Regions from separate parts of the Paenibacillus sp. FSL R7-0179 genome, predicted to be linked through region 1. Evidence: predicted binding sites of a transcription regulator. Region 1 holds the regulator's gene; the other holds the start of a gene.

What was found. The regulator CtsR, encoded in region 1, represses protease genes until heat stress. The targets are predictions, from matches to a motif close to ATGGTCAATAAAGGTCAAACA.
Region 2: a site for CtsR is predicted at 7,054-7,074, ahead of clpP (ATP-dependent Clp endopeptidase proteolytic subunit ClpP). Genes of this name have one in related genera too.

Annotation. Positions count from the first base shown of each region.
Region 1 is NZ_JBBOCC010000001.1:1,783,804-1,799,663, forward strand. Features, by position in the region: gene MKX63_RS07730 (MFS transporter) at 1-444, opposite strand, end outside; rRNA gene MKX63_RS07735 (16S ribosomal RNA) at 937-2,497, shown strand; tRNA gene MKX63_RS07740 (tRNA-Ala) at 2,625-2,700, shown strand; rRNA gene MKX63_RS07745 (23S ribosomal RNA) at 2,868-5,913, shown strand; rRNA gene rrf (5S ribosomal RNA) at 6,121-6,237, shown strand; gene MKX63_RS07755 (GNAT family N-acetyltransferase) at 6,672-7,844, shown strand; gene MKX63_RS07760 (CtsR family transcriptional regulator) at 8,208-8,669, shown strand; gene MKX63_RS07765 (UvrB/UvrC motif-containing protein) at 8,700-9,224, shown strand; gene MKX63_RS07770 (protein arginine kinase) at 9,253-10,317, shown strand; gene clpC (ATP-dependent protease ATP-binding subunit ClpC) at 10,354-12,822, shown strand; gene radA (DNA repair protein RadA) at 13,040-14,407, shown strand; gene disA (DNA integrity scanning diadenylate cyclase DisA) at 14,421-15,497, shown strand; gene pssA (CDP-diacylglycerol--serine O-phosphatidyltransferase) at 15,562-15,860, shown strand, end outside.
Region 2 is NZ_JBBOCC010000001.1:832,500-848,359, forward strand. Features, by position in the region: gene eno (phosphopyruvate hydratase) at 1-715, opposite strand, end outside; gene gpmI (2,3-bisphosphoglycerate-independent phosphoglycerate mutase) at 772-2,316, opposite strand; gene tpiA (triose-phosphate isomerase) at 2,319-3,074, opposite strand; gene MKX63_RS03470 (phosphoglycerate kinase) at 3,102-4,283, opposite strand; gene gap (type I glyceraldehyde-3-phosphate dehydrogenase) at 4,422-5,432, opposite strand; gene MKX63_RS03480 (sugar-binding transcriptional regulator) at 5,549-6,601, opposite strand; tRNA gene MKX63_RS03485 (tRNA-Arg) at 6,894-6,968, shown strand; gene clpP (ATP-dependent Clp endopeptidase proteolytic subunit ClpP) at 7,162-7,758, shown strand; gene MKX63_RS03495 (GDSL-type esterase/lipase family protein) at 7,834-8,472, opposite strand; gene MKX63_RS03500 (PdaC/SigV domain-containing protein) at 8,637-9,749, opposite strand; gene MKX63_RS03505 (SIMPL domain-containing protein) at 10,111-10,866, opposite strand; gene MKX63_RS03510 (HPr family phosphocarrier protein) at 11,014-11,283, opposite strand; gene whiA (DNA-binding protein WhiA) at 11,381-12,310, opposite strand; gene MKX63_RS03520 (gluconeogenesis factor YvcK family protein) at 12,329-13,270, opposite strand; gene rapZ (RNase adapter RapZ) at 13,328-14,227, opposite strand; gene MKX63_RS03530 (ROK family glucokinase) at 14,273-15,223, opposite strand; gene MKX63_RS03535 (DUF438 domain-containing protein) at 15,396-15,860, opposite strand, start outside.

The DNA.
Region 1 (15,860 bases):
CTTGCGCTGACCGGCAGCCATATGAGCCACGCGCATGCCTTCCGGATGGAACGCAGCTGATCCGAAGCCCACCAGCATTACGGACACAATCACTAATACATAATTACCGGCAAAAGCGAGCAGGAACACTCCGGCAAAGGTGCAGCACATCCCCAGCGGCAGCAGAATCGGACGCGGCTTACGGTCAGCAGCGAAGCCAATAATAGGCTGAATTACCGAGGAGGTGAGATTCAGCGCGAATGCTATCCAGCCGATCTGGGTATAGGAGAGCACCAGATTATCTTTCAGTACAGGGAACATCGCCGGAATCAATGCCTGAATGGAATCGTTGAATAAATGAACAAAGCTGACAGCGAGCAAAATGCGGTAGATGGTAGCCTGCTGCAGATTGCGTGATTCCCCCAGAGGGCCGGGTGGAGCTTGAGGCAGAGTCTTGTTGGACATTTGAACTCCTTTCAGAATAGCTAATAAGTTAGTTATCTATGGATATGAAGATAAATTCTATTGTAGCGACAAATGAAGTATTATGGGAATCAATTTGTGCAGGGCTGCGGTGAACTATTCATAATTAACTCAAAAAAAAGGGAGGCTAATCTTCATTTGAAAAAAAGCTTGCAAAGGCTTGGAGCGCGTGATATATTATCTCTTGTGCTTATGAGACATCGACGCTGAATGGAGCGGCGGAAGAAAAATAAGTTGACAACAAACGTAATAAAATGATATGATCTAATTCCTGTGCAAGAGACATAAAGTTGATATGCCGGGAGCAAGTTCTTTGAAAACTGAACAAATGGAACGCTTTAATTTTTACAAGATTCATTCAATGAATCGTCAGTTTCAAAATGAGCAATCGCTCTTTCTATACTGCAAACTCTTCATCTGCTCAGCTGAGCTGGACCGAAGAGTTTGCAGGTGACGCTTACTTCGTAAGCGTCCTAATTGGAGAGTTTGATCCTGGCTCAGGACGAACGCTGGCGGCGTGCCTAATACATGCAAGTCGAGCGGAGTTTGAGAGGAAGCTTGCTTCCTTTCAAACTTAGCGGCGGACGGGTGAGTAACACGTAGGCAACCTGCCCTCAAGCCTGGGATAACTACCGGAAACGGTAGCTAATACCGGATAATTTCTTTCTTCTCCTGAGGAGAGAATGAAAGGCGGAGCAATCTGCTGCTTGGGGATGGGCCTGCGGCGCATTAGCTAGTTGGTGGGGTAACGGCCCACCAAGGCGACGATGCGTAGCCGACCTGAGAGGGTGAACGGCCACACTGGGACTGAGACACGGCCCAGACTCCTACGGGAGGCAGCAGTAGGGAATCTTCCGCAATGGGCGCAAGCCTGACGGAGCAACGCCGCGTGAGTGATGAAGGTTTTCGGATCGTAAAGCTCTGTTGCCAGGGAAGAACGTCCGGTAGAGTAACTGCTGCCGGAGTGACGGTACCTGAGAAGAAAGCCCCGGCTAACTACGTGCCAGCAGCCGCGGTAATACGTAGGGGGCAAGCGTTGTCCGGAATTATTGGGCGTAAAGCGCGCGCAGGCGGTTATTTAAGTCTGGTGTTTAAACCTTGGGCTCAACCTGAGGTCGCACTGGAAACTGGGTGACTTGAGTACAGAAGAGGAAAGTGGAATTCCACGTGTAGCGGTGAAATGCGTAGATATGTGGAGGAACACCAGTGGCGAAGGCGACTTTCTGGGCTGTAACTGACGCTGAGGCGCGAAAGCGTGGGGAGCAAACAGGATTAGATACCCTGGTAGTCCACGCCGTAAACGATGAGTGCTAGGTGTTAGGGGTTTCGATACCCTTGGTGCCGAAGTTAACACAGTAAGCACTCCGCCTGGGGAGTACGGTCGCAAGACTGAAACTCAAAGGAATTGACGGGGACCCGCACAAGCAGTGGAGTATGTGGTTTAATTCGAAGCAACGCGAAGAACCTTACCAGGTCTTGACATCCAACTAACGAAGCAGAGATGCATCAGGTGCCCTTCGGGGAAAGTTGAGACAGGTGGTGCATGGTTGTCGTCAGCTCGTGTCGTGAGATGTTGGGTTAAGTCCCGCAACGAGCGCAACCCTTGACTTTAGTTGCCAGCAGGTTGAGCTGGGCACTCTAGAGTGACTGCCGGTGACAAACCGGAGGAAGGTGGGGATGACGTCAAATCATCATGCCCCTTATGACCTGGGCTACACACGTACTACAATGGCCGGTACAACGGGAAGCGAAGCCGCGAGGTGGAGCCAATCCCAGCAAAGCCGGTCTCAGTTCGGATTGCAGGCTGCAACTCGCCTGCATGAAGTCGGAATTGCTAGTAATCGCGGATCAGCATGCCGCGGTGAATACGTTCCCGGGTCTTGTACACACCGCCCGTCACACCACGAGAGTTTACAACACCCGAAGTCGGTGGGGTAACCCGCAAGGGAGCCAGCCGCCGAAGGTGGGGTAGATGATTGGGGTGAAGTCGTAACAAGGTAGCCGTATCGGAAGGTGCGGCTGGATCACCTCCTTTCTATGGAGAATCGTCACCTGCAATGGTGACATTCAAATAAAAGTCTTCAGGAAGCTTACTTCCTGAAGCAGGCTTTACTTTGTAAAGCCTTGAGCGTTTCCATTTGTTCGGTTTTGATGGAATTTGCGGGGCCATAGCTCAGCTGGGAGAGCGCCTGCCTTGCAAGCAGGAGGTCAGCGGTTCGATCCCGCTTGGCTCCACCAACAAACTTCATCTATTTGTATGTCTAAAATATTGGATACAACTTGATCCTTGAAAACTGGATACCGAAACGAATTTGCGTTTTAGAACATTCCTTTAAGCTGAACTTGTGTAAACAAGTTTCAATATTTTAGTGATGCTAAGTGATTTTCCTAACGGAAAACACATTGGTTAAGCTACTAAGAGCACACGGAGGATGCCTAGGCGCCAGGAGCCGACGAAGGACGTGGCGAACAACGAAACTGCCTCGGGGAGCTGTAAGCAAGCTTTGATCCGGGGGTGTCCGAATGGGGAAACCCAGCTGTGGTAATTCGCAGTTACTCGTATCTGAATACATAGGATACGCAGAGGCAGACCAGGGGAACTGAAACATCTAAGTACCCTGAGGAAGAGAAAACAATAGTGATTCCGTCAGTAGCGGCGAGCGAACGCGGAACAGCCTAAACCAAGGGGCTTGCCCCTTGGGGTTGTGGGACGTCTCACATGGAGTTACAAAGGAATACGGTAGGCGAAGAGGTCTGGAAAGGCCCGCGATAGAGGTAAAAGCCCTGTAGCCGAAATGGTATTCTCTCCGAGACGGATCCCGAGTAGTGCGGGGCACGTGAAACCCCGTATGAATCCAGCAGGACCATCTGCTAAGGCTAAATACTACCTGGCGACCGATAGTGAAACAGTACCGTGAGGGAAAGGTGAAAAGCACCCCGGAAGGGGAGTGAAATAGAACCTGAAACCGTGTGCTTACAAAAAGTCAGAGTCCTCTTTATGGATGATGGCGTGCCTTTTGTAGAATGAACCGGCGAGTTACGTTTAACATGCAAGGTTAAGGTGAGAAGCCGGAGCCGCAGCGAAAGCGAGTCTGAATAGGGCGACTGAGTATGTGGACGTAGACCCGAAACCGTGTGATCTACCCCTGTCCAGGGTGAAGGTGCGGTAACACGCACTGGAGGCCCGAACCCACGCATGTTGAAAAATGCGGGGATGAGGTGGGGGTAGCGGAGAAATTCCAATCGAACTCGGAGATAGCTGGTTCTCCCCGAAATAGCTTTAGGGCTAGCCTCGGTGAATGGAGTGGTGGAGGTAGAGCACTGATTGGGTGCGGGGCCCGCAAGGGTTACCAAGCTCAGTCAAACTCCGAATGCCATTACCTTCTTGCCGGGAGTCAGACAGTGAGTGCTAAGATCCATTGTCAAAAGGGAAACAGCCCAGACCATCAGCTAAGGTCCCCAAGTGTGTGTTAAGTGGGAAAGGATGTGGAGTTGCACAGACAACCAGGATGTTGGCTTAGAAGCAGCCACCATTGAAAGAGTGCGTAATAGCTCACTGGTCGAGTGACTCTGCGCCGAAAATGTAACGGGGCTAAACACACCACCGAAGCTATGGCTAGGATCGACTTCACTGCGCCTTTGAGGCGTGTTTATCCAGATTGACATTGATGCCGTGAAATATCCGAAGGGATGAATGGCTAAATGCTCTCAGGGGATAAACACAGACTTCGAAGCTGGAGTGAAGTCGATCCTGGGGTAGGGGAGCGTTGTATGTGGGTTGAAGGTGTACCGTAAGGAGCGCTGGACAGCATACAAGTGAGAATGCCGGTATGAGTAACGAAAAGATCAGTGAGAATCTGATCCGCCGAAAGCCCAAGGTTTCCTGAGGAAGGCTCGTCCGCTCAGGGTAAGTCGGGACCTAAGGCGAGGCCGACAGGCGTAGTCGAAGGACAACAGTTTGAAATTACTGTACCACCGTAATCCGCTATGAGCGATGGGGTGACGCAGGAGGGTAGTGACGCGGACTGATGGATGTCCGTCTAAGCAGTGAGGCTGGTGTGTAGGCAAATCCGCACACCGTAAGGCTGGGCTGTGATGGGGAGCGAAAATTACAGTAGCGAAGGTCATGATCTCACACTGCCAAGAAAAGCCTCTAGCCAGGAGAAGGTGCCCGTACCGCAAACCGACACAGGTAGGCGAGAAGAGAATTCTAAGGCGCGCGGAAGAACTCTCGTTAAGGAACTCGGCAAAATGACCCCGTAACTTCGGGAGAAGGGGTGCCTCGGTAGGGTGAATAGCCCGAGGGGGCCGCAGTGAAAAGGCCCAAGCGACTGTTTAGCAAAAACACAGGTCTGTGCGAAGCCGTAAGGCGAAGTATACGGGCTGACGCCTGCCCGGTGCTGGAAGGTTAAGGGGAGCGGTTAGGAGCAATCCGAAGCTGTGAACCGAAGCCCCAGTAAACGGCGGCCGTAACTATAACGGTCCTAAGGTAGCGAAATTCCTTGTCAGGTAAATTCTGACCCGCACGAATGGCGTAACGACTTGGGCGCTGTCTCAACGAGAGATCCGGTGAAATTTTAATACCTGTGAAGATGCAGGTTACCCGCGACAAGACGGAAAGACCCCATGGAGCTTTACTGCAGCTTGATATTGAATTTGGGTACGATCTGTACAGGATAGGTGGGAGCCGTAGAAAAGAGAGCGCAAGCTTTCTTGGAGGCGCCGTTGGGATACCACCCTGATCGTATCTAGGTTCTAACCTGGTACCCTAAGCGGGTACGGGGACCGTGTCAGGCGGGCAGTTTGACTGGGGCGGTCGCCTCCTAAAGAGTAACGGAGGCGTTCAAAGGTTCCCTCAGAATGGTTGGAAATCATTCGCAGAGTGCAAAGGCATAAGGGAGCTTGACTGCGAGACCTACAAGTCGAGCAGGGACGAAAGTCGGACTTAGTGATCCGGTGGTACCGCATGGAAGGGCCATCGCTCAACGGATAAAAGCTACCCTGGGGATAACAGGCTTATCTCCCCCAAGAGTCCACATCGACGGGGAGGTTTGGCACCTCGATGTCGGCTCATCGCATCCTGGGGCTGAAGTAGGTCCCAAGGGTTGGGCTGTTCGCCCATTAAAGCGGTACGCGAGCTGGGTTCAGAACGTCGTGAGACAGTTCGGTCCCTATCTGTCGTGGGCGCAGGAAATTTGAGAGGAGCTGTCCTTAGTACGAGAGGACCGGGATGGACGTACCGCTGGTGCATCAGTTGTTCCGCCAGGAGCATGGCTGAGTAGCTACGTACGGACGGGATAAGCGCTGAAAGCATCTAAGCGTGAAGCCCCCCTCAAGATGAGATTTCCCAGTATGTAAGACCCCTTGAAGACGACGAGGTAGATAGGTTGGAGGTGGAAGTGCAGCAATGCATGGAGCTGACCAATACTAATCGGTCGAGGGCTTATCCAAAAAACTACCCCAAAAAGTGAAGATGACGCTGACGAAGCGGATTCCGAGTACTTTCCGGGGGCCCCGTAAGAAGGGCGAGCGCAGATTCGTTTCGGATTCAGTTTTCAGGAATCAAATTCCTGAACGATTTTAAGCTGCATGTCCTTTCTAAGGATTGATATTTTGCGGGAGTGATCTCACAGATGTCCACGCAGCGCAAAAATCATGTTTGGTGGCGATAGCGGAGGGGTTCCACACGTACCCATCCCGAACACGACCGTTAAGCCCTCCAGCGCCGATGGTACTTGGACCGAAGGGTCCTGGGAGAGTAGGACGTTGCCAAGCGCATGAGCCATTGTTGAGCAATCGACAGTGGTTTTTTTGCGTGCAGGCAGGGCTGTGGAAAAGCTGTGGATAGATTTCAGTAAGTACAGAAAAGTTGCGCACATGTGGATACCTTTGCAGGAACGAATTGATCCCCGGATTATGGGAACATAACGCATAATATTGTGGATGAGTCAAGCGAAAACATAAGTAATACACCGATTTTGTGGATAAAAAGTGAATATTGTGGATAGATAAAACGTATTCGTGGATAACTCATTTCAGCCGGAAAGAATCTCTTTCCGGTTTTTTGCGTTGCTGTGCAAAAGCTGTGGATAACTATTCTTTTTGTAGCTGATGGCAAGCCTCTATTAGCATCTGGCGGCTTCGCTTGTTATACTCTCTATTAAGCAAATAACTGGAGCTAGTTTATGAAATGTAACGGGGGGAACAGAATGGAAATCAGGCAATTACGTGCCGGAGAATTTGAGGACAGCCTGAGCTTGTCCGAATATGCTTTTAAATATAAGGTTTCAGCAGAAGATAGAGTACGTGCCAAGGAAAAATTCAAACCGGAACAAACCTGGGCGATTTTTGAAGGGGACAGCATCGGTGCGAAGCTGACGCTTCTTCCGTTACAGGTATATATACAAGGCAAGCCCGTTTCTATGGGGGGCATCGCCGGTGTAGCGACTTGGCCGGAGAACCGCAGGCAGGGGTATGTGGCCCATCTGCTGACCCATGCGCTCCAGACCATGAACGAAGCCGGTCAGACATTGTCCTTTTTGCATCCGTTCCTGATTCCCTTTTACCGTAAATTCGGCTGGGAGATCTATTGTGAATATAAGAAGTACACTCTTCCGGTAGGGAAGTTCCCGCACAAGACGGAGATTAAGGGCAGCGTGAAGCGCGATACTCCTGATTTTGCAGTATTCCAGCAGCTGTATGATCAATTCGCCATGAGGTATAACGGGAGTCTCCAGCGTACTGAGACCTGGTGGAAGGAAAGTGTGCTTGATGATGATACGCATTCCTGTGTGTTTTATTCAGAGGAGGGTGAACCGGAAGGCTATGTGCTGTATAAAATAGTGCAGCAGGAGCTGGTCATAGATGAGTTCATCTATGGGAACGAGCTTGCCCGCCAGGGCTTGTGGACCTTCCTTGCCAATCATGACTCCATGATTACGGCTGCGCAGCTGAAGCTGGTGCCTGCTGACGACATTCTGCCTTTTCTCCTCCCTGATCCGCGGATTGAACAGGAGAATTATCCATACTTCATGGCGCGAATCGTCAATGCTAAGGCTTTTGTGGAGAGCATGACCTTCAATGTGCCGGAGGGTGACCGGGAGCGGGTGCTCTATATTGAAGATAAGCATGCGCCCTGGAACAACGGGTTATGGCGGTGGACGGTGTCGGAGCAGGGGGAGGCGACGTTTATCCGGATTCAGGGCGAGCGGTCAGACGCTGACCTGGAATGTGGTATCGGCACGCTTACTGTGCTGCTGATGGGATACAAGCGTCCGCTTCAAGCGGCAAAGTACGGACAACTATCCGGGACTGCTGAGGCGACTGCTTGGCTTGAAGCGCTGATTCCGCAGGCTGAGACGGCATTATTCGATTTTTTCTGACAGCGAACGGCTCTTCTTCTTTCCTTGGAAGCGGAGGAGCTTTCCTATACATAATGCCCAAGTTCAGTGAACTAAGCAGGCAACCGGAATACATTACAGCCAAAAAGTAAAAAATAAGAGTAACCCCTTGGAATTCAGTGAGAATATGTTATAATATGAAAAAGTCAAAGAAAGTCAAAGTCAACGCAGGCCGGATAGGATCGTTCTCAGGAATGTAACATTTAGAGAAAAAGCGCAGTGCAGAGGCTATTGCAGCCGATTCTTATTGCATTGCCAGGGTTAAGTTCTTAAGAGCATGTCACTGGGCGGCAGGCGTTGGCGCAGCACAGATTTAACCAATGCTTACACACTGGAGGATGAGTGATGCGTAATATCTCCGATATTATTGAACAATATCTGAAGAATATTTTGCATGAAAGTCCCGAAGGTACGGTGGAAATTCAGCGCAATGATCTGGCGGACCAGTTCTCCTGTGTCCCGTCACAGATCAATTACGTCATCAGCACACGGTTCACATTGGAAAAGGGATATGTGGTGGAGAGCAAACGCGGCGGGGGTGGATATATCCGGATTCAGCGCTATGAGCTGCCTCAGAATGTGGCCTTATACGCACATCTGAACTCCACGATAGGGAATGATATTGATCAGAATTCTGCCGAAGGGCTGATTTATCAGCTGGAGGAGGCCCGTTTCCTCTCCAAACGTGAAGCGTGTCTGATGCGGTCTGCGGTTTCCCGGGAATGCCTGACGGTTAATCTGCCGTACCGGGATGAGATTCGTGCCAAGCTTATGAAGGCTATGCTAATCTCTTTATTGGGCAAATAATTTGTCAAATGGTAAGGAGGGACACCGCTCATGCTATGCCAGGAATGCGGCGTCAAACCGGCTACACTCCACTTCACGAAGATCGTGAACGGGGAGAAGACGGAATTTCATATTTGCGAAAGCTGTGCGCGGGAGAAGGGTGAACTGATTCCCGGAACTGCGGGCGGTTTCTCTATCCACAGCTTGCTTTCCGGTCTCCTGGATCTGGAGGGCTCGGGCAAGGGCAAATCAGCAGCAGCACAAAGTGTGCAGGGTCTGCATTGTGAAAACTGCGGCATGACCTATTCACAGTTCAGCAAGCTGGGACGGTTCGGCTGCAGCTCCTGCTATAAGTATTTCGACAGTACGCTTGACCCGCTCTTCAGACGGGTGCATGGCAGTACAGCACATGTCGGCAAGCTTCCTAAGCGGGCTGGAGCACAGATTATGTGCAAGCGCCAGATTGATGAGCTGAAGCAGGAATTACAGCAGAGTATTGTGCAGGAGGAATTCGAGACCGCAGCTGAGCTGAGGGACAGAATCCGCAAGCTTGAAAAAGAAATGCCACAAGAGTAAAGTCTTTGATATATAGGGGGGATCAGGCATGTCAAGTCTCCGGTATACCGAACAAGCACTTAGTGAATGGATGCGCTGCGGCGGCAGTCATTCGGAGATTGTCATCAGCAGCCGTATGCGTATCGCCCGTAATCTGGAGCATCTTCCGTTCCCGCTGCTCGCTTCAACAGAGCAGTCGGAGGAGGTGCTGGAGCAGCTTGCCCCTGTATTTCAGGGCGATGCCTCTGCAGATTTCGGCAGCTTTGAACTGCTGAGGCTGGATGAGCTGGGTGAGTTGGACAAAAAAGTGCTGGTGGAAAAGCACCTTATCAGTCCTAATCTGGCGGATGATTCCAAAGGCGGGGCAGTCATTCTTAATGAGGACGAGTCGGTCAGCATTATGATTAATGAGGAGGATCATCTCCGTATTCAATGTCTGTTCCCTGGACTGCAGGTCAGAGAAGCATGGGTGAGGGCGACTGCCATCGATGATATTTTCGAGGCTGCTGTCAATTACGCCTTCGATGACCGCAGAGGATACTTAACAAGCTGTCCCACCAATGTGGGAACAGGGCTAAGAGCATCGGTTATGGTCCATCTGCCGGCCTTGGTGATGACTCATCAGATCAACCGCATTTTATCTGCGGTTAATCAGGTGGGGCTTACCGTTAGAGGAATTTATGGTGAAGGCAGCGAAGCAGTAGGGAATATCTTTCAGATCTCGAACCAGATTACGCTGGGACAGACCGAAGGTGAGATTATTGAGAATCTTCACAGTGTAGTCACCCAGATTATAGAGCATGAGCGAAATGCGCGTGAACGCCTGCTGGCGGATTCCGCATTGCGGATTACGGACCGTATCAAGCGCTCCTACGGAATTCTGGCCTATGCTGCTGTGATGGAACTGAAAGAATCGGCACAGCGGCTCTCCGATCTGCGGCTTGGTGTAGATCTGGGGATTCTGGAAGGGCCTTCGATTTCAGTGCTCAATGAGCTGAATGTAAAGACTCAGCCGGGCTTTCTGCAGAAGCTGTTCGGTGACGAGCTGTCGCCTACTGAACGCGATATGTACCGGGCGAAGCTGCTCCGGGAGACACTGGGATCACAACATTAATTATAGATATTTATTATCCGTGGAGGTGCAGGAGATATGATGTTTGGAAGATTTACGGAACGCGCACAAAAGGTGCTGGCGCTGGCGCAGGAAGAAGCCGTACGTTTGGGACACAACAACATTGGGACAGAGCATATTTTACTCGGACTGATTCGTGAAGGAGACGGCATTGCCGCTAAGGCATTGATCGGACTTGGTCTGGGTCTGGAGAAGATACAGGATGAAGTGGAAACGCTGATTGGCAGAGGTCAGGAACAACCGACCAACATCGCTTATACTCCTCGTGCCAAGAAGGTAATCGAGCTGTCCATGGACGAAGCCCGCAAGCTGGGTCACACGTATGTGGGAACAGAGCATATCCTGCTCGGTCTGATCCGTGAGGGAGAAGGCGTAGCAGCCCGTGTGCTAAACAATCTCGGCATTAGTCTGAACAAGGCCCGCCAGCAGGTATTGCAGCTCCTTGGCAGCAGTGAAGCCACCTCCAGCCACAGCGGAGCTCCGGCTAACGTCAGTACGCCAACATTGGACGGTCTGGCCCGTGATCTGACGGCTTATGCCAAGGATGGTAACCTCGATCCTGTGATTGGCCGCAGCAAGGAAATTGAACGTGTTATTCAGGTGCTCAGCCGCCGGACCAAGAATAATCCGGTACTGATCGGTGAGCCCGGGGTTGGTAAAACGGCGATTGCCGAAGGTCTGGCCCAAAAGATCATCAACAATGAAATTCCGGAGACACTGCGCGACAAACGTGTCATGACCCTTGATATGGGTTCTGTAGTGGCCGGTACGAAATATCGCGGTGAGTTCGAAGACCGCCTCAAAAAAATCATGGATGAGATTCGCCAAGCAGGCAATATCGTGCTCTTCATCGATGAATTGCATACGCTGATCGGAGCGGGGGGGGCGGAAGGCGCAATTGATGCCTCCAACATCCTGAAGCCTGCCCTGGCCCGTGGTGAGCTGCAGTGCATCGGTGCTACAACGCTTGATGAATACCGCAAATATATTGAGAAGGACGCTGCCCTGGAACGCCGCTTCCAACCGATCACGGTGGATCAGCCTTCGCCTGCAGAAGCTGTTCAGATCCTGTTCGGCCTGCGTGACCGCTATGAAGCCCATCACCGGGTGAAAATTACGGATGAAGCCATTGTGGAAGCTGTTAAGCTGTCGGACCGTTATATTCCAGACCGCTTCCTGCCGGACAAGGCGATTGACCTGATTGATGAAGCGGGCTCCAAGGTCAGACTGAATTCTTACACCATTCCGCCGAATCTGAAGGAACTCGAAATGCGTCTGGATGACATCCGCAAGGAGAAGGATTCCGCAGTACAGAGCCAGGAGTTCGAGAAGGCTGCTGCACTGCGCGATACCGAGCAGAAGATTCGTGAAGAGCTGGATACTACGAAGAACCAGTGGAAAGAAAAGCAGGGCCGCACCGATTCCCAGGTTACACCTGAGGATATCGCACAGGTGGTGGCCAGCTGGACCGGCATTCCGGTCAGCAAGCTGAAGGAAGAGGAGACGGACCGTCTGCTGAATATGGAAGCTCTGCTGCATGAACGTGTTATCGGCCAGGATGAGGCCGTTAAGGCGGTAAGCCGGGCACTCCGCCGGGCGCGTGCGGGGCTGAAGGACCCGAAACGTCCGATGGGCTCCTTCATCTTCCTCGGACCTACCGGGGTTGGTAAAACCGAGCTGGCGCGGGCGCTTGCCGAAGCAATGTTCGGCGACGAGAATGCGGTCATCCGCATCGACATGTCGGAGTACATGGAGAAGCATTCCACCTCCCGTCTGGTCGGAGCGCCTCCGGGGTATGTCGGGTATGAAGAAGGCGGACAATTGACAGAGAAGGTGCGCCGCAAGCCGTACTCGGTTGTCCTGCTGGATGAGATCGAGAAAGCCCACCCTGAAGTATTCAATATTCTGCTGCAGGTGCTGGAAGACGGCCGTCTGACCGATTCCAAAGGCCGCGTGGTCGATTTCCGCAATACCCTGATCATCCTGACCTCGAACGTCGGGGCACAGGCAATCAAGAAGAATTCGACGCTTGGCTTCACGGCCGTTCAAGATGCAGGCGCCGATTACACCAATATGAAGGGCAAGGTTATGGAAGAGCTGAAGAAGAGCTTCCGGCCTGAGTTCCTGAACCGGATCGATGAGATCATCGTCTTCCACTCTTTGGAGGAGAAGCATATCGCAGAGATCGTTACCTTGATGTCCGACGAGCTGCGCAAGCGTCTGCGTGAGTATGATGTAGACTTCCTGCTTACCGACGGGGCCAAAGCGTTCCTGGCCAAAGAGGGTTATGATCCGGCCTTTGGTGCCCGTCCGCTCCGCCGGGCGATTCAGAAGCATATCGAAGACCGCCTCTCCGAAGAGCTGCTCAAAGGCAACATCAAGAAAGGGGATTCCCTTAACATTGATGAGGTGAACGGCGAACTGGTCGTAACCACCGTTGAAGCACCGGCCGAAGTCTCCCTGGAGAAAACAGTCGAAACTGAATAATTGTTCCGGAAAATGAAACAAAGCTCTCGCTCCTCCGTATAGAGGGGCGGGAGCTTTATTTGTTTCCTCTCCCCAGGCATGCCTAACCATGCCTAAAAAAAGACGCAAATGAAAACTAGATCTTAAGTGTCCTTCCGTTCAGTGTGCAGAAATGGTAAACTTTGAATAAGAGTAAAATATCCGCAATTTTAGCAAGTTCGGACGGTAAGGAGTGCACATGGCTAAACCTAAAACAAAATTTTTCTGTACCGAATGCGGCTATGAATCACCGAAATGGTTCGGGAAGTGCCCGGGGTGCCAGGAATGGAACTCGATGGTAGAGGAAACGGAAAGCGTCGTCAAAACACAAGGCATGAATGCACCTATTTTTCAGAGTAAAGAAAAGGCGCAATCGATCATAAATATAGAAAGTGACAAGGAGCCGCGTATTCTGACGGGCATCGGCGAACTTAACCGCGTGCTTGGCGGCGGGATCGTACCCGGCTCGCTGGTACTGGTTGGAGGCGACCCCGGAATCGGGAAATCGACCCTGCTGCTGCAGACCTCGCATGCCTTGACTACACAAGGGCTGCGCGTGCTGTATATCTCGGGGGAAGAATCTGTGCGGCAGACCAAGCTGCGGGCTGACCGCCTCGGAGCGCTGTCTGCGGAATTGTATGTTCTGTGCGAGACCAACATGGAGAGCATTGAGGAAGCCATTGAGCAGATTCAGCCTCAATTTCTGGTCATTGACTCGATTCAGACTGTATTTATGCCGGAAGTAACCAGTGCGCCGGGCAGTGTAGCACAGGTGCGGGAATGTACAACAAGATTCATGCGGATTGCTAAGATCCGGGGAATTGCTACGGTGCTTGTAGGGCATGTAACCAAGGAAGGTGCGATTGCCGGCCCGCGTATGCTGGAGCATATGGTGGATTGTGTCCTTTATTTTGAAGGGGAACGCCATCATACCTACCGTCTGCTGCGGGCAGTGAAGAACCGCTTCGGCTCCACCAACGAGATCGGGATCTTTGAAATGGGGGAAATCGGGCTGACTGAGGTGGAGAACCCGTCGGAGCTGTTCTTGTCCGAGCGCCCGCTTGGAGTGGCCGGGTCAGCGGTGGTCGCCAGCATGGAGGGTACAAGACCGGTTCTTGTTGAATTGCAGGCGCTGGTTGCTTCGACACATTTCCCTTCGCCCCGCAGAATGTGCACAGGTATGGATCATCAACGGATGGCGCTGATCATTGCTGTACTGGAGAAGCGGATGGGCATGTTCCTGCAGAATCAGGACGCTTACCTCAACGTTGCGGGAGGGGTGAAGCTGGATGAGCCGGCGGTGGATTTGGCTGTCGCCATCAGCATTGCCTCCAGCTTCCGTGATTTTCCGACCAAGCCGTATGATGTGTTTTTCGGGGAGGTAGGGCTTACCGGTGAGGTGAGAGGGGTATCACGCGCAGAGATGCGGGTGAAGGAGGCGGCCAAGCTTGGCTTCCGGCGGGTCATTATGCCCGAGAAGAGTCTGAAGGGCTGGAAGCATCCGCAGGATATTCAGATTATAGGCGTCAGCACAGTAGCACAGGCACTAGCGGTCGCGTTAGATTAGGGGGCACAGGGACATGAAAGAATATAATCCATCAGATAATATGAATGATCTGCTTAGAATGGCTGCACCCGGAACACCCTTCCGGGAAGGGCTGGAGAATGTGCTTCGCGCGAAGACCGGAGCACTGATTGTTGTCGGATATAGTCCGGAGGTTATGGAGGTTGTCGATGGCGGCTTCTCCATTAACTGCGATTTTTCGCCAAACTATTTATACGAGCTGGCCAAAATGGATGGAGCGATTATTCTAAGCGAGGATCTGAAGCGGATTCTGTACGCCAATACGCAGCTGATTCCCGATTCCTCCATCTCTTCGATCGAGACAGGAATCCGGCACCGGACGGCTGAACGTGTAGCGAAGCAGACCGGCAAGCTCGTCGTTTCCATTTCCCAGCGCCGGAATATTATTACCCTGTATCAGGGTTCCATCCGTTACGCGCTCAAGGAAATTGGCGCCATTCTGGCCAAGGCCAACCAGGCGATTCAGACTCTGGAGAAGTACAAAGCCGTTCTGACCCAAGGGCTGACCAACCTGTCCGCTTCCGAATACGAAGGGATTGTGACTGTGGCCGAGGTCGTCGGTGTAATCCAGCGCGTGGAGATGGTGCTGAGAATCAAAATGGAAATTAAGCGTTACATCAACGAGCTTGGCAATGAAGGCCGGCTGATCAGTATGCAGATGGAAGAATTGGTTGGAAATACAGAGGAAGAAGCATGGTTGCTGTACAGAGACTATGCCAGAGAAGAGCAGGAGGAGAAGATCCGTGAGATCATTGCCGGGCTGAAGCGCAGTAGCGATGATGAACTGATGGATGACAACCACATTGCCCGCCTGCTGGGCTATTCCTCAACAGCCATTTCCTCCGAAGAAGCTGTGACTCCGCGCGGTTACCGCCTGCTGAACAAGATCCCAAGGCTGCCGAATGTAATCATCCACAACTTGGTGGAACGCTTCGAAATGCTGCCTAACCTGATGACGGCAAGCATAGCTGAGCTTGATGAAGTAGACGGCATTGGCGAGGTTCGGGCACGTAATATTCAGGACGGGCTGAAGCGGCTCCAGAAACAAGTTCTTATTGACAGACAAATGTAAATACCATACAATCACGTAATGTTGCAGTCCCATGCAGTACAAGTAGGAAAATTGAGGTGAAGAAATGATACAAAAATCAATTCCAAGTCTTTTTACGATAGGTAATCTGATGCTTGGAATGTTTGGTATCATGATGGCGTTTGACGGTAAGCTGAGCATGGCCGCTATCATGGTGATTATCGCGATGCTGCTCGATGGGCTGGATGGCCGTATGGCCCGTGCGCTGAAATGCGAGAGTGAATTCGGCAAGGAGCTGGATTCTTTATCCGATGTCGTTTCGTTCGGAGTCGCACCGGCGCTGATTATGTATTTAACAAGTCTGCAGGAGCTGAATCCTGCACTGGGGTGGACGGTCACAGCGAT
Region 2 (15,860 bases), 950 kb from region 1:
GGAATACGTCAACGCCTGGTTTGTAGCCGGCTTTTTCGATCGCTTCGATGATTGTAGTGATCGCTTCTTCATTGGAGCCTAGGTTCGGTGCGAAGCCGCCTTCGTCGCCAACAGCTGTGTTCAGGCCTTTGGATTGCAGTACGGATTTCAGGTTGTGGAAGATTTCTGCACCAGTACGCAGTGCTTCCTTGAAGCTTGGAGCGCCTACTGGAAGAACCATGAACTCTTGAACGTCGATGTTGTTATCGGCATGCTCACCACCGTTGATGATGTTCATCATCGGTACTGGAAGAGTCTTGGAGTTGAATCCGCCCAGGTATACATACAAAGGAATGTCCAGAGCAGTTGCAGCAGCGCGTGCTACAGCCATGGATACTGCCAGGATAGCGTTAGCGCCCAGCTTGCCTTTGTTGTGAGTTCCGTCCAAAGTGATCATCAGCTTGTCAATGCCCACTTGGTCAAGAGCGTCCATACCGATTACTTCCGGAGCGATAATTTCGTTTACGTTCTCAACAGCTTTCAGAACGCCTTTACCCATGTAACGGGATTTGTCGCCGTCACGAAGCTCTACAGCTTCATGAGCGCCAGTGGAAGCGCCGGAAGGAACGATAGCGCGGCCTTTTGCGCCGGACTCCAGATATACGTCAACCTCTACAGTAGGGTTACCACGGGAGTCAAGGACTTCGCGTGCATACACATCAGAAATAATAGTCATGTAAGTTAATCTCCTTTTATACAATGGTTTTGGGTTTACACAAACAGATGTCTTGCTTATTTGCGGCTGGCAATCATGGATTGTCCGGTCATTTCCGCAGGCTGCGGAAGTCCCATCAGATCGAGGATCGTCGGTGCCACATCTGCGAGAATACCAGCTTCACGCAGTACTACATCTTCAGTGGTAACGATGAACGGAACCGGGTTAGTGGTATGGGCTGTGAACGGGCGTCCGTTCTCATCGAATACCATATCAGCATTTCCGTGGTCGGCAATGATAATAGCAACGCCGCCCTTGGCAACTACAGCATCCACAACCATACCTACGCATTCGTCCGTTACTTCAACCGCCTTGATTGTAGGCTCCAGCATGCCGGAGTGTCCTACCATATCAGGGTTGGCAAAGTTCAGGATAATGGCATCCTGTCTATCCGCTTCAATCTCCGCTACGCAGGCCGCCGCCACTTCGTAAGCGCTCATCTCAGGCTTCATATCATAGGTTGCCACTTTCGGCGAGTTGATCAGGATACGGGTCTCGCCCGGAAGCTCCTCATCGCGTCCGCCGCTGAAGAAGAAGGTCACATGCGGATACTTCTCCGTCTCCGCAATACGCAGCTGCTTCTTGTTCTGCTGAACCAGCACTTCACCGAGCGTGTTGTCGAGGTTCTTCGGGGAGTAAGCCACGAAGCCTTGAACCGTCTCACTGAAGGTAGTCAGGCATACGAAGTGCAGGCCTTGCGGGAACTTAGGTCCACGGTCAAAGCCGCGGAAATCCGAGTTCGTGAACACTTGCGACAGCTGAATCGCGCGGTCAGGACGGAAGTTAAGGAAAATGACGGAATCGCCGCTCTCCACTGTCGCTACCGGGTTGTTCTGGCTGTCCACAATTACACTTGGTTCCACGAATTCATCGAACACAGAATTCTGGTAGGATGCAGTGATGGCTTGAAGGGCATCGGTATATTTAGGGCCTTCGCCATATACCATTGCACGGTAAGCCTTCTCTACACGATCCCAGCGTTTGTCACGGTCCATCGCGAAGTAACGTCCGGATACCGTAGCAATCGTTCCTACGCCAACCTCTTCAATCTTGGCGACCAGATCCTGAATGAACTTCTGTCCACTGTCGGGTGGTACGTCACGGCCATCCATGAAGGCATGAATATAAACTTCATGCAGATCTTCTTTTTTGGCCAGATCGAGCATGGCGAACAGGTGATTGATGTGGCTGTGTACGCCGCCATCGGATACCAGGGCATAGAGGTGAAGCTTTTTGCCATTTGATTTGGCGCTTCTTACGGCAGCCACCAGCGTTTCGTTCTCAAAGAATTCACCGTCGCGGATCGACTTATCGATACGGGTGAGGTCCTGGTATACAATACGGCCGGCACCGATGTTAAGGTGACCTACTTCAGAGTTACCCATTTGGCCTTCCGGCAGACCTACAGCTTCGCCGCAAGCGGTAAGCGTGGTATTCGGATATTGCTTCAGGTAACGGTCGTAGTTCGGCTTGTTGGCTTGGGCAACCGCATTGCCTTCATCCGTGTTCCGCAGTCCGAAGCCGTCCATGATAATCAGTGCTACAGGTCTTGGAGCTGACATTCTTACTTCGCCCCCTCAACGAGTGAAACGAAGGAAGCAGGCTGCAGGCTGGCACCGCCGACTAGAGCGCCGTCGATGTCGCTTTGACTCATGTACTCCGTTACATTCTCAGGCTTCACGCTGCCGCCGTATTGGATACGTACCGCTTCAGCTGTTGCTTCATCGTACAGGCCTTTAACAAGGGTACGGATATAAGCAATAACTTCGTTGGCATCCTGGGAAGTGGAGGATTTACCTGTGCCGATCGCCCAAATTGGCTCGTAAGCGATAACTACGCTTGCTGCCTGCTCTGCGCTAAGACCGGCAAATGCAGCTTCAGTCTGAACCTTACATACGTCCTTAGTCTGGTCAGCTTCACGCTCTTCAAGCTTTTCGCCTACGCAGACAATTGGAGTAATGCCGTGACGGAATGCCGCATGCATTTTTTTGTTGACGATTTCGTCCGTCTCACCGAAATAAGCACGGCGTTCGGAGTGACCGATAATAACATACTCTACACCAAGATCCTTCAGCATTACGCCGCTGATCTCACCTGTATAAGCGCCGTTATCTTCGAAGTGCAGGTTCTGTGCACCAATCTTGATGGTGGTGCCTTGTACTGCTGCAACCAGTGCAGGCAGGTTAGTGAATGGCGCGCAGATAACAGTCTCTACGCCTGCTACTTCCGCCTGGCCTTTGATTTCAGCGATGAAGCCTTCGGCTTCCGGAACGGTTTTGAACATTTTCCAGTTGCCTGCAATAATAGGTGTTCTACTCATAGTGATGTATTGCCTCCCTCTTCGGTATTACTTGTCGTTCAGTGCCTCTACACCTGGAAGAGCCTTGCCTTCCATGAACTCGAGCGATGCGCCGCCGCCAGTGGAGATGTGATCCATCTGGTCTGCGAGGTGGAATTTCTCAGCAGCTGCAGCGGAATCGCCGCCGCCAATAACAGTGTAGCCTTCGGTAGTAGCGCAAGCCTGAGCTACAGCCTTTGTACCTTCAGCGAAGATGTCAATTTCAAATACACCCATCGGTCCATTCCATACAACCAGCTTGGAGTTTTTGATAATATCGGCATAGATTTCACGAGTCTTAGGACCGATGTCCAGACCTTCCCAGTCAGCAGGAATCTCGGTTGCATCTACAATCTTGGTGTTGGCATCTGCACCGAACTTGTCAGCGACTACAACGTCAACAGGAAGCACGAAGTTCTTGCCCAGCTTCTTGGCCTTCTCGATGAATCCAAGCGCTGCATCAATCTTGTCGTTGTCTACCAGGGATTTACCGATTTCGAAGCCTTGAGCCTTGGTGAACGTGTAAGAGAGGCCGCCGCCAATCAGTACATTGTCAGCCAGATTCAGCAGGTTATCGATAACGTCAATCTTGTCTTTAACCTTGGAGCCGCCGATGATGGCCGTGAAAGGACGTTCCGGGTTAGAAAGTGCCTTACCGAGAACGGACAATTCTTTCTCCATTAGCAGACCGGATACTGCAGGCAGGAAGTGAGCGATTCCTTCTGTCGAAGCATGGGCACGGTGAGCTGCGCCAAATGCGTCATTGACGAACAGGTCAGCCAGTTCAGCGAACTGCTTAGCCAGTTCAGGATCATTCTTCTCTTCGCCTTTGTAGAAACGGACATTCTCAAGCACAAGCACATCGCCATCGTTCAGTTCAGCGATTTTCGCTTTTACCGCTTCGCCAATGGCCTCATCCGCCTTGGCTACCGGTTTGCCGAGCAATTCAGACAAACGGACTGCAGCGGAAGTCAACCGCATGGAATCAACGAATTCACCTTTAGGACGGCCCATATGGCTGGCCAGAATGACCTTTGCACCGTTCTCAATCAGGTATTTAATTGTTGGAAGGGTTTCGCGGATACGGGTATCATCAGTGATCTTGCCGTCTTCCACTGGCACATTGAAATCCACGCGCACGAATACGCGTTTGCCTTTTACTTCTACATCACGGACACTTTTTTTGTTCATGATTAACATTTCCTCCACACCCAAAATTGGTTCCTTCACGAAGCCATTTTCAAACGAATCCATTTCAGTTCATTTAGAAAGAGCGGAAACAGACTTTCCTTGTTTCCGCTCTATTGTAGTGCTTATATGAAAACTGTCTTATTTTGCAAGCTTAGCGAATTTCTCCAAAGTACGAACCAGCTGTGCAGTGTAGGACATTTCATTGTCGTACCAAGCAACAGTTTTAACCAGCTGTTTGTCGCCAACAGTCAGTACTTTAGTCTGAGTTGCATCGAACAGGGAACCGAAAGTCATACCCTTGATGTCGGAAGATACGATTTCATCTTCAGTGTAGCCGTAAGTTTCTGGGTCAGAAGCTTCTTTCATGGCTGCATTGATTTCTTCAACGGTTACGCTCTTATCCAGAACAGTAACCAGCTCAGTCAGGGAACCTGTAGCTACAGGCACACGTTGTGCTGCACCGTCAAGTTTGCCCTTCAGTTCTGGAATAACCAGGCCGATGGCTTTAGCAGCACCGGTAGTGTTAGGGATGATGTTCTCAGCAGCAGCGCGGGCACGTCTGAAGTCGCCTTTTGCGTGTGGAGCATCAAGAGTATTCTGGTCACCTGTGTAAGCGTGGATAGTAGTCATCAGACCTTCGATGATACCGAACTTGTCGTTCAGAACTTTGGCCATAGGAGCCAAGCAGTTCGTTGTGCAAGATGCACCGGAGATTACTGTTTCGGAACCGTCAAGGATGTCATCGTTAACGTTGTACACAACAGTTTTCATGTCGCCTGTAGCTGGAGCGGAAATAACTACTTTTTTAGCTCCGCCTTTCAGGTGCTTCTCAGCGGCTTCTTTAGTTGTGAAGAAACCAGTACATTCCAGAACGATATCAACGCCAAGCTCTCCCCAAGGAAGCTCTTCAGGGTTGCGGTTCGCCAGAACCTTAACATCTTTACCGTTAACTTTGAAGAAGCCGTCATGCACTTCAACATCGCCTTGGAATTTACCTTGAGTTGTATCATATTTAAGCAAATGAGCAAGCATCTTAGCGTCAGTCAAGTCATTGATTGCTACCACTTCGATACCTTCTACATTTTGAATACGGCGGAATGCAAGGCGTCCAATACGTCCAAAACCGTTAATACCAACTTTTACACTCATTGAATAGTTCCTCCTAGAGTTCGTTTTATTTATTCAAGACAGGCCGTGAGGCTCGTCAAGACAACAATGTTAAGTATAATGCATAAACCCTTTGTGCGCGCCCCATTTAATGGAATCTATAGGACCTTTTGTAGCTGTGTGTCGATTTCCTTGCCGATTTCGACAGCCGCCGCCTCGTCGATGACGAGAATATCCTCTTGCCCGAACCGCAGCATCGCATGAATGGCCTTCGCCTTACGTTTGCCGCCGGCAATACCGATAACGACTTCTGTGCGGATAATGTCTTCCAGGCGCAGCCCCATGGTCAGCATAGTGTGAACCACTTCGCCGTCCTCATTAAAGTAGTATCCGAAGGATTCGGCTACAGCACCCTCACCCTGAATCTCTGAGATTGTCCCGGAGTCCAGCTTGCGGCGGTGGGTCATTTCAATGGCATCACCTATTCCATGTACAATAATACGCGATCTGCGGATAATTTGTACAATCTCTCCAATATTGGAGTCCTGCGCAAGCGACTGATAAGCGTCTCCGCTAAGCAGATCGGGCACATGCAGCAGACGGTAATTGGCGCCAATCCGTTTGGCCATGGTTGAAGCAATGGTGTTGGCCTGTATCTCCATGCTCTCTCCCAGTCCTCCGCGCGCCGGAACAACCCAGGCGTTCTTATAGGAAAGGGATAGCGGCGGGGTCAGCTGATCGGCCATCTCGGCCAGGGTTGATCCGCCTGTGACGGCAACCGTGTCGTCACTGCGCAGTACGCTGAGCAGTGCCTTGGAGCCTGCGCGCCCCAGTTCACGCTTGGTGAACGGCGATGTCTCACAATCGCCAGGTACCACAATTACTTTGGTGAGACCGTACGTAGTACGAATTTTCTCTTCCAGATCATCCAGGCCGAATAGGCTCTTGGCGACCGGCTCCAGCAGGTCAAGCAGTCTGCGACCGGCATCGCTAATGCGCATACCGACGCTCTCGATCTCAATGAGCCCCTGCGATTTCAGAAGATCCGTCTCGGCGCGCAGTACCCGCTCGGTCATATCAAGCGAAGCGGCTAGCGTCCTGCGCCCAATAATATCGGACAGCATGATCTGATGTAGAATCGTATACCGTCTCTTAAGGGTTTCCATGAGATCAGGCAGAAGCTGCTTTTGGATTTCCAATAGATTACGCATGCTTTCACTCCTGCAACTTCGTCTTTCTCTTATCCCCTGTTCGTGGTCTCAAAATGTCCCGGGTTAACTTTTTAAGTCCCACCCATATTCTACCCAAAACTGACGTCGAGTGCAAGTGTTCCGAGACTATAATTCTCAGCCCGCTTTCATCTTATGCATGGGCTTGTCCGGCACGCAGCAGGCAGGAGGCACATCTCCGGCTCTCTTAATAGAGGGGGACAAAACTATTTTTGAGCAGCATGCTTAATACACATTGCTTTTATCTGAGATGTGTATTATAATAATTTCTGTTGCGCCCGTGGTCCAATGGATATGACGTAGGCCTCCGAAGCCTGAGATCCAAGTTCGATTCTTGGCGGGCGCGCCATTATTTTCAAGCTTGTACATAATTTAGTGCCGGATATATTATATTTAACCAATGAGCCGCTTGAGGGCTCTTTTTTTTGAAAGTAAGTTTGACTTTCTTTGACTTTTTGTTTGAATTTGTTTATCATGTGGTTAATACGGTAACAGTAAAAAATGAACACATTCGAAGCACCAATTTCAAGGAGGTTTTCCACGTGAGTTATATTCCTATGGTAGTAGAACAGAGCAACCGCGGTGAGCGCGCTTATGACATCTATTCCCGCCTGCTGAAGGACCGCATCATTTTCCTTGGAACGGAGGTTAATGACGTGGTAGCCAATTCCATCATCGCACAAATGCTCTTCCTGGCTGCCGAGGACCCGGATAAGGATATTCACCTGTATGTGAACAGCCCAGGCGGTTCCATCACAGCGGGTATGGCAATCTTCGATACAATGCAATACATTAAGCCGGATGTATCCACCATCTGTGTAGGTATGGCCGCTTCCATGGGAGCGTTCCTGCTGAACGCCGGTGCCAAGGGCAAGCGCTTTGCCCTGCCGAACAGCGAGATCATGATTCACCAGCCGCTAGGCGGTGCCCAGGGCCAGGCTTCGGATATCGAGATCCGTGCCCGCCGCATCATCAAGCTGCGTGAGAAGCTGAACCGCATCCTGTCCGAGCGTACAGGCCAGCCGCTGGAGAAGATCGAGAAGGATACTGACCGCGACTACTTCATGAGCGCTGCAGACGCTGCTGAATACGGTATCGTGGACAAGGTAATTGAGAAGACTCTGCCGACAGGCGTATAAGTAATCTATCCAAATGAATACACGAAGAGGCTGTAACAGACCGGTCCGGTCATGTTACAGCCTCTTTCTTCATGCCTACCTCAAGCCTCCGTACCCCAGGGCATCGAGCTTGCCTGCAATTACACGGTAGCCTCTGCCGTTCGGGTGAATATGGTCCAGGAACAGCAGCCCCCGCTCATTGCCGGCAAATTCATGATATATCGAAGCAAACCCTACGTTATTACTGCTGTAACCTGCGGCATAGCGGTTGAAATCCCGCACCCACTCTGTTGCCTCATCTATCTGCGGATATGGGTTATAGAGGCCGACCATCCGGAGGATGTAGGGGCTGCGGGAACCTGCCTTGAGCTGTGTCAGGCTACCCATGATGTCGCTGTAGTTACGCTTGCAGTCCCTAAGCGCTTGCTGCAGCAAGCCCTGGAATTCACCGGGCCGGGGCCCGGCTGCCCGGGCTGCTTTAATCAAGTCATTGCCGCCAATGGACAACGTAATGATCTGTGCATCCTTCACCGCCGCCCGGTAGGTATTGGAGCTCCTCAGCCGTTGCCTAAGCCCCCCGGTGGTCAGACCGTTGACACCAAGATTCGCCGGCACCACCGGCGTGCCCAGCCTCCCTTCCGCCATCCGCCGGTAGACGGGGACGAAGCCGTTCCCGGGCAGCGCACCGAAGCCGGTTGTTAGTGAATCCCCGATCGCTGTATACGCATAGACCATAACCTTCCCCTCCCCGTTATAAGCTGCTTGCCTTCTATAGCTTATGACTATCCGGGTGAAGTGGTAACGGCAGGGCAAGCTGATTAGGCCCTGCACATGAAGAATGCCCCTGCATCTCCCGGAGAAGGTACAAGGGCATTCTAGGGTATTCTTATGAAGGTCTATTATTTCAGCGCTGTGAACGGACTGCTTCCGTCCGGCAGGAGTTCCTTGAAGCTGAAGTTGAATTCCGGGAAGCCTGCGGCATATACCGTGTAATCATACAGCTGGAAGAAGAGCACTACCTTGCCGTCTCTCAGATAAAAGTATTTCTCGGTGTTCAAGCCGGTGAATCCGCCGAGATAACCTCCGCTGAAGTTCTTGAATTCCTTGGTAATTTCGGCATTCATCTGCTTCTTGTAATTCGGATTCGCTCCGAACAGATCGCCCAGCAGCAGGCGCTTCCCGTCCTTGAGCGAGAAGGTGAACGCATTGCGGTAGGTCATACCATGTGCGCCTCCGGTATACTCATATTGATTCGTAATCAGACTGAGCACGCCATTCTGATTGTAAGTGACTACATATCCGCCATCGAATTCATAGGGCCGGTCATCTTTTGCCCGCTTAGTAATTTGATCCTCGGCATCGGCTGCGAACTTCAACACCGTCTGTTTGATCGCGTCATTGATAGCCTTCTCAGCTTCCGGGCTGGCCAGGCCGCTAACCTGCGGATAGTCCAGGCGGATCGGGGCATCCTTATGATCCTTCACATAGCTGGCGGTCTTAATCGTAACTGCATTCTGCGTTCTCTTCATCAAGTTCAGCCGTCCTGAGGCCGCGCTCCAGTCGCTTTTATAGCCCAGGTAATCATTCAGCAGATCCATCGGAACGAACAGCTTGTTATTCCACTGCTTCGCTTCATAGTCTCCGATGTAATAGTTATTGACGCTGATCGTAATGCCATAGTCTGTAGTAGTTAGCTTCGTCTGGGCAGTGCCTGTTCCAATGGTATACGCCTTCTCTGCCTTGTCATAGGACAGCGGCATGCCAAGCGAATCACGCATGAAGGTTACCGGAACCCATACCTTTCCCTCTTTGAACAGCCCCGTTTGTGAAGTAATCTTACCGTTTACCTTCAGCACCACCTGAGAAGTGTCAGCCTTCGTCTGGGCAGCAGCAGCTGCAGCCTCCGTCGTCCCTGACGGGAAGATTCCTGTTCCCCCAAGGAGCAACCCTGCGGCAAGTATTCCTGCACCCCATCGGCGGGCGTTGTTTTTTGAAGTCGAGTTCTTAGTCATTATTGCTTCTCCTCTCATCCGGTTCTGTGTCTGGTCTAGTTGTGTTCCTCATTTCCACTCTTCCTATTATAGGGAGAATGGACGCCGGGGTTGTTACAATCCGCTTTACAGTTTCTTTAATTTTGAAGGTTCTATCTAAAGATATTGTTACCACTATATAAACAAATTGAGAGATTTCAATAATAATTCACCGCCAAGTTGAAACGATACAAGTGGAAACGGCTTAGCCGTCCTTTGAAAGGGAGGTACCGTTTCAGCGAGAAATAGAAGGATAATTTATAGCGTAAAGCATATAAATTCTTATATTTTAAAAAACGCCCGCCCTGCCAAATCAGCAGAGCAAGCGCCTCATGCGAAACGTTTATTTCAGTTCATACGTTACATTTAATTGGGTAGTGACTTTGACCTGCCCCGGTTCAACAGAGCTGCCGGCAGCAGTATCCATTGACGCTTTCTGCATCATTGCTGCTTCAGCGTAGACTACCGGATGATTACCGTCATCGCTCTGAATCACCGTAACCACCTGGCCCACTCCCCGTTTCGCCGCTTTGGCTATGGCTGCTGCTTTGACGTCTGCATTCTGCATAGCCTTCTCAATCACCTGTGCTTCGAAGGCAGAGGGATCTTCAATGGCAAACCGCACATTGCCGATGTTGTTCGCTCCGGCCGCAGAGGCTGCGTCCAAAAGTTGCCCAACCTTCGTCAGATCACGGTACGATACCTCCAGAGTGTGCTGGGCATTATAGCCTTTGACCTTCTGGCCGTCCTTCTCCGTGTAGGTGTAATTAGGCTGTACGTTGAACTGGCTGCTCTGGATGTCTTTGTCGGCTATACCCCAAGTGGTTTTGAACAATGCCGTCAGCTTGGAGATTTTCGCCGCTGTACCCTTCTGTGCCTCCTGTGCAGTATCCGCTGTAGTGCTCACACCGATAGAGAGATAAGCGATATCCGGCTTAATCGACAGCTCACCTTTGCCCACCACGCTCACAATGTTCTTCTGCACCTCGTCAGCGTAAGCCTTTTCAGGTCCCTTCAGCACTCCGCTCAACCCCATTCCTCCAATCATCAAGCTCCCTGCCAGCAATACTGCTCCAATCGATTTACCCCATCTTCTCATGCTTGCCATCCCCTTTCGATTCGTTTAAGTGTTAGTACCCTCTAGACGGGACAGCATGGTAAAAGTTGCATCAGCAATGTACAATATTTTTTTTTATTCCGGTATGAAAAAAAGCCCCTAAGGGCTTTTGGTAAGACCATATTGCATTTATTGATTTTCGAGCTCTTCCTTGCTTACCAGACTGGTCAAAGCGGTTACAGCCTGTTCCGCGTCTGCACCGTCTGCGCTGATATGAATCTCCGTACCGGAACTGATCGCAAGGCTCATAATGCCCATGATACTCTTGGCGTTCACTTTTTTATCGTCTTTTTCCACGAAAATCTCCGACGAAAACTTATTAGCTTCTTGCACAAACAATGCTGCCGGCCGAGCATGGAGCCCCGTCTTCAACCGAACAACTACCGGGTGCTTTGTCATGAAACGCTTACCCCCTATTTGAGATCTGCCCAAAAATTTCACATTAATTTTATAATATTATATCATTATAACGCATACCGCACTAGAAAAAAAATAATCAGCCGCCGCGGACCTTGTCCGCCAGCTCATCAATTTTGCGCAAACGGTGGTTCACACCCGATTTACTGACCGTCCCACCCAGCATATCCCCGACTTCCTTGAGGTTAATATCCGGGTGAGCCAGTCTGATCTCGGCAACCTCCCGCAGCTTATCCGGCAAACTTTCCAGACCCACCTCGCGCTGAAGCAGCTTGATGTTCTCAATCTGGCGTACCGCCGCACTGATCGTCTTGTTCAGATTGGCCGTTTCGCAGTTCACAATCCGGTTGACCGAGTTACGCATATCACGCATGATCCGCACATCCTCGAACTTGAACAGCGCCTGATGAGCGCCGATCAGACTGAGGAACTCGATAATCTTCTCGCCTTCCTTGATGTATAGGATGAAGCCTTTTTTGCGTTCTATGCAGCGGGCATTCAGGTGAAATTCACCAGCCAGCTCAACGAGCGCCTTGCAGTGCTCCTCATACATGGAAGCGATTTCCAAGTGGTACGAAGAGCCCTCCGGGTTATTAACCGAACCGCCGGCCATGAAGGCCCCGCGCAGATAGGCGCGCTTGCAGCAATTCTTGCCGACAATCTCCTCATCAATCCCATCCGTGAAAATAAAGCCCTCAGAGACAATCCGCAGATCCTTCAGGATCTCCTGGACCTGGTTCGGGATTCTTACAATATAGACGTTATTCTTCTTCAAACGCATTTTTTTACGCACGAGCAGCTCGATATGGACCTGGTAATATTTCTTAAGCAAAGAATATACCCGCCTTGCAATCGCGGCGTTCTCCGTCGAAATGTCGAGAACCACCTTTTTGCTCGAAAGCTGCACCGAACCGTTCATTCGGATCAGCGCTGACATTTCCGCTTTCTCGCAGCAGGGCGGACTCTCGACCATCGTCAGCTCTTTTTTGGTAAGGGCCGCAAAAGACAAGGGGCTCACCTCTTTCATTTAACTCTTTCTGTCAATCCAATCCTTCACCAGCTGGAAAATATGGTGACTGAGCTTATCTGTATCATGCCGCAAATAGGTTTTAAATAATACCAGCTTGTCGGCAATCACCTTATACCCGTTACCGTCTACAGCCTCACGGTCAAGCTGTACCGGACGGGCGCCCTTCTCGGCGTATTTGATCTGCACCTGCTCCGGGATCTCCCCGTCATTCACGATCACATAATCGAACAGATGCAGCCCGATATGGTCATATACGGCCTGTAGATGGTCATTCACCGTGTAATTATCTGTCTCACCCGGCTGAGTCATTACATTGCATACAAAAATCTTAATGGCCTCTGATGCCACCACGGCTTCCGCCAGTTTAGGTACCAGCAGATTCGGCAAAATGCTGGTATACAGACTGCCCGGTCCGAGCAGAATAGCATCTGCGTTGCGGATAGCCTCCAGCGCCTCCGGCAGCGGCTCCACATCCACAGGCTCCAGGAACACGCGCTTAATGACGCCGCCTGCCTCCGGGATTTTGGATTCGCCGGTAATCAGCGTCCCATCCGCCATCTCGGCATGCAGGATTACTGCTTCTCCGGCTGCAGGCAGCACCCGGCCGCGAACGGCGAACAGACGGCTCAGCTCCCGGACTGCTGTAACGAAGTCCCCCGAGATATCGGTCAGTGCAGCCAGAATCAGATTGCCTAGGCTGTGTCCGGCTAAACCTTCTCCGCTGCTGAAGCGGTACTTCATAATCTGCGCCATCAGAGGCTCAACGTCAGCCATAGCTGTAAGTACGTTGCGGATATCTCCTGGCGGCGGCATCTGCAGCTCACTGCGCAGAATCCCGGAGCTTCCCCCGTCATCTGCGACAGTTACGATCGCCGTGATATCCAGCGGCTTCTCTTTCAGCCCCCGGAGCATCACGGAGAGTCCGGTCCCGCCGCCCATCACGACGATCTTCGGACGCTGTCCTTGTTCTTCAGCCACTATTCATCCCTTCTCTCATCAATGCCGGTCGCGTTCGGAATCCCGATGGCTGACTGCTACCGTTTCCGTCTCGCTAACCCCCAGCATTTTGCCCAGGTATTCGGCGATGGCTACCGAACGGTGCTTGCCGCCGGTACAACCGATGCCGATAATAATCTGGGATTTGCCTTCCTTGCGGTATTGCGGAATAAGGAATTGAAGCATATCCAGCAGCTTGGTCAGGAATTCTTGCGTTTCAGGCCATTTCATTACGTAGTCGTACACCTCGTTGTCTTGGCCTGTCTTGGGCCGCAGCTGGTCCACATAATGCGGATTAGGCAAGAAGCGGACGTCGAACACCAAGTCAGCATCGATCGGAATCCCATACTTGAATCCAAAAGAAGTAATGTTAACCGAGAGGGTGCTTTTCCCGAGGTGGGAGAAGCGAGACACTATTTTTTCTTTGAGCTGCACTGGCTTCATGCTGCTGGTATCCAGACACAGGGTAGCCGAATTCTTCAGCTCCTCCAGCATCTGGCGCTCCATGCGGATGCCGTCCAGCGGCATGCCCTTGGGAGCAAGCGGATGATGCCTCCGGCTCTCCTTGTAACGCTGTACAAGCACCGAATCTGTGGCATCCAGGAAAAGGATCTCACACCCGATCGTTGACTCGTCCTTGATATAGGCCAAGGACTCCGACAGGGCGGTGAAGAATTCACGCCCCCTGAGGTCGATGACCAGCGCCACCTTGGCGATTTTACCCTTGGACTGTTCAATCAGCTCTGCGAATTTCGGGATTAGCACAGGCGGAAGATTATCGACGCAGAAGAATCCCAGATCCTCCAGGCTCTGCACGGCAATCGTCTTGCCCGCACCCGACATGCCTGTAATGATAATCAGGGTGGCATGGGCGGGCAGGGTTTGCTCGAGGTCGGTCATTACAGCATCCCTCCCTATGTTTAGTATATGAATAATTCCGGTCTTTTAAGAACGCAGGAGCAGACCTGCCGCACCAATAATACCGGCGTCATTGCCAAGTGCTGCAGGTACAATCGTAACACCGGTTTGCAGTGGGGCAGGTGCCAGCTTAGCGAACACCCGGCGGACTTCATCGAACAGGATGTCGCCTGCCTTGGAGACCCCGCCCCCGACGATGAATACTTCAGGGTTCAGCACCGCAGCAACGGAAGCCATCGATTTGCCCAGATAGAAGGCTGCCCGGTTCACAATCCGCAGCGCAACCTCATCGCCAGTCTTGGCGGCATCGAATACTTCCTTCGCAGCGATTTTTTCAACGGTGGACAAGGAGGTCCGATCTCCGCGTGCTACAGCATCGTTCGCCATACGGATAATGCCTGTCGCTGAGGAAACGGTTTCCAAACAGCCCATGTTCCCGCAGCCGCACTGGATCGCTTCCAGATCAGGCACTACGGAGATATGTCCCAGCTCACCGGCCAGGCCGGCAAAGCCCTGATACACTTTACCATTAATAATAATACCGCCGCCGACACCCGTACCGAGCGTATAGCAGACACAGTTCTCAATACCGCGGCCTGCCCCGCTCCAGGCTTCACCCAGTGCTGCCACGTTGGCATCATTGTCTATTTTGACTGGCTTGTTCAGACGACCCTCCAGAATGGAGCGGATCGGCACATCTCTAAATCCTATGTTAGGCGCAAGGATGATGATTCCTTCACGAATATTCGTAAATCCGGCCAGTCCCGCACCTACACCAGCCAGTTGGTCCCAGGAATACGGAGAGTCCTCCACAATCTGGCGTACATACTTCTCGATATTATCGATGACAGCATCGACGCCATCCGCAGTCCCTGTCGGACCTTCGTAAGTGTGCAGCAGGCTTCCCTCGGCATTACAGATTCCAACCTTAATCGTGGTACCACCTAAATCCACGCCAACGTAGATATGTTCAGACATGTAACAAGCCACCTTTTTCTATGCTAAAATAGTTAATCCTACGTACCCACTATAATAGAAGCCTCCCCTGCGGTCAAGGAAAGGCGATACACCCGGGTCACGGCGTAGCAAAAAGACTCTCAGGCGCCGCTGCTCGCGTGAAAGTCCAAATGTTTCTTCTATAATAAATATGCTATTCCGACAAAATTCGCTTCTGGCCCTCAAGGGCACGGATCGGTGCGATATTCTGGGTGAATTCCAGCGTCCCCATATAACGGCCGTCTGCATCCCGCACGGCGAAATAACGGATATAGATGAATTTATCCTTAATGTTAATCCAGAAATCCTCGGCATCCTTCACTCCAGCCTTGAAGTCCGCCAGCAGCTTCTCAACAACATGCACGCTTTGCGGCGGATGGCAGTTCTGCACGGTGCGGCCGATGACAGCCTTCGTCCGGGCGAAGATCCGTTCCTTGCCATGCGAGAAATAGCGGACGACATCGTTCTCATCGATAAAGGTGAGATCCACCGGCAGATGATTCATCAGCGTCTCCAGCTGGTGGAGCGACAGCAGTCCGGTCTCGAACCGGATGAAGCCCTGCGGAGACAGGCCTTCCCCTTCTCCCGCCGGAACATCGGCGCCCTCTGGCTCCGCTGC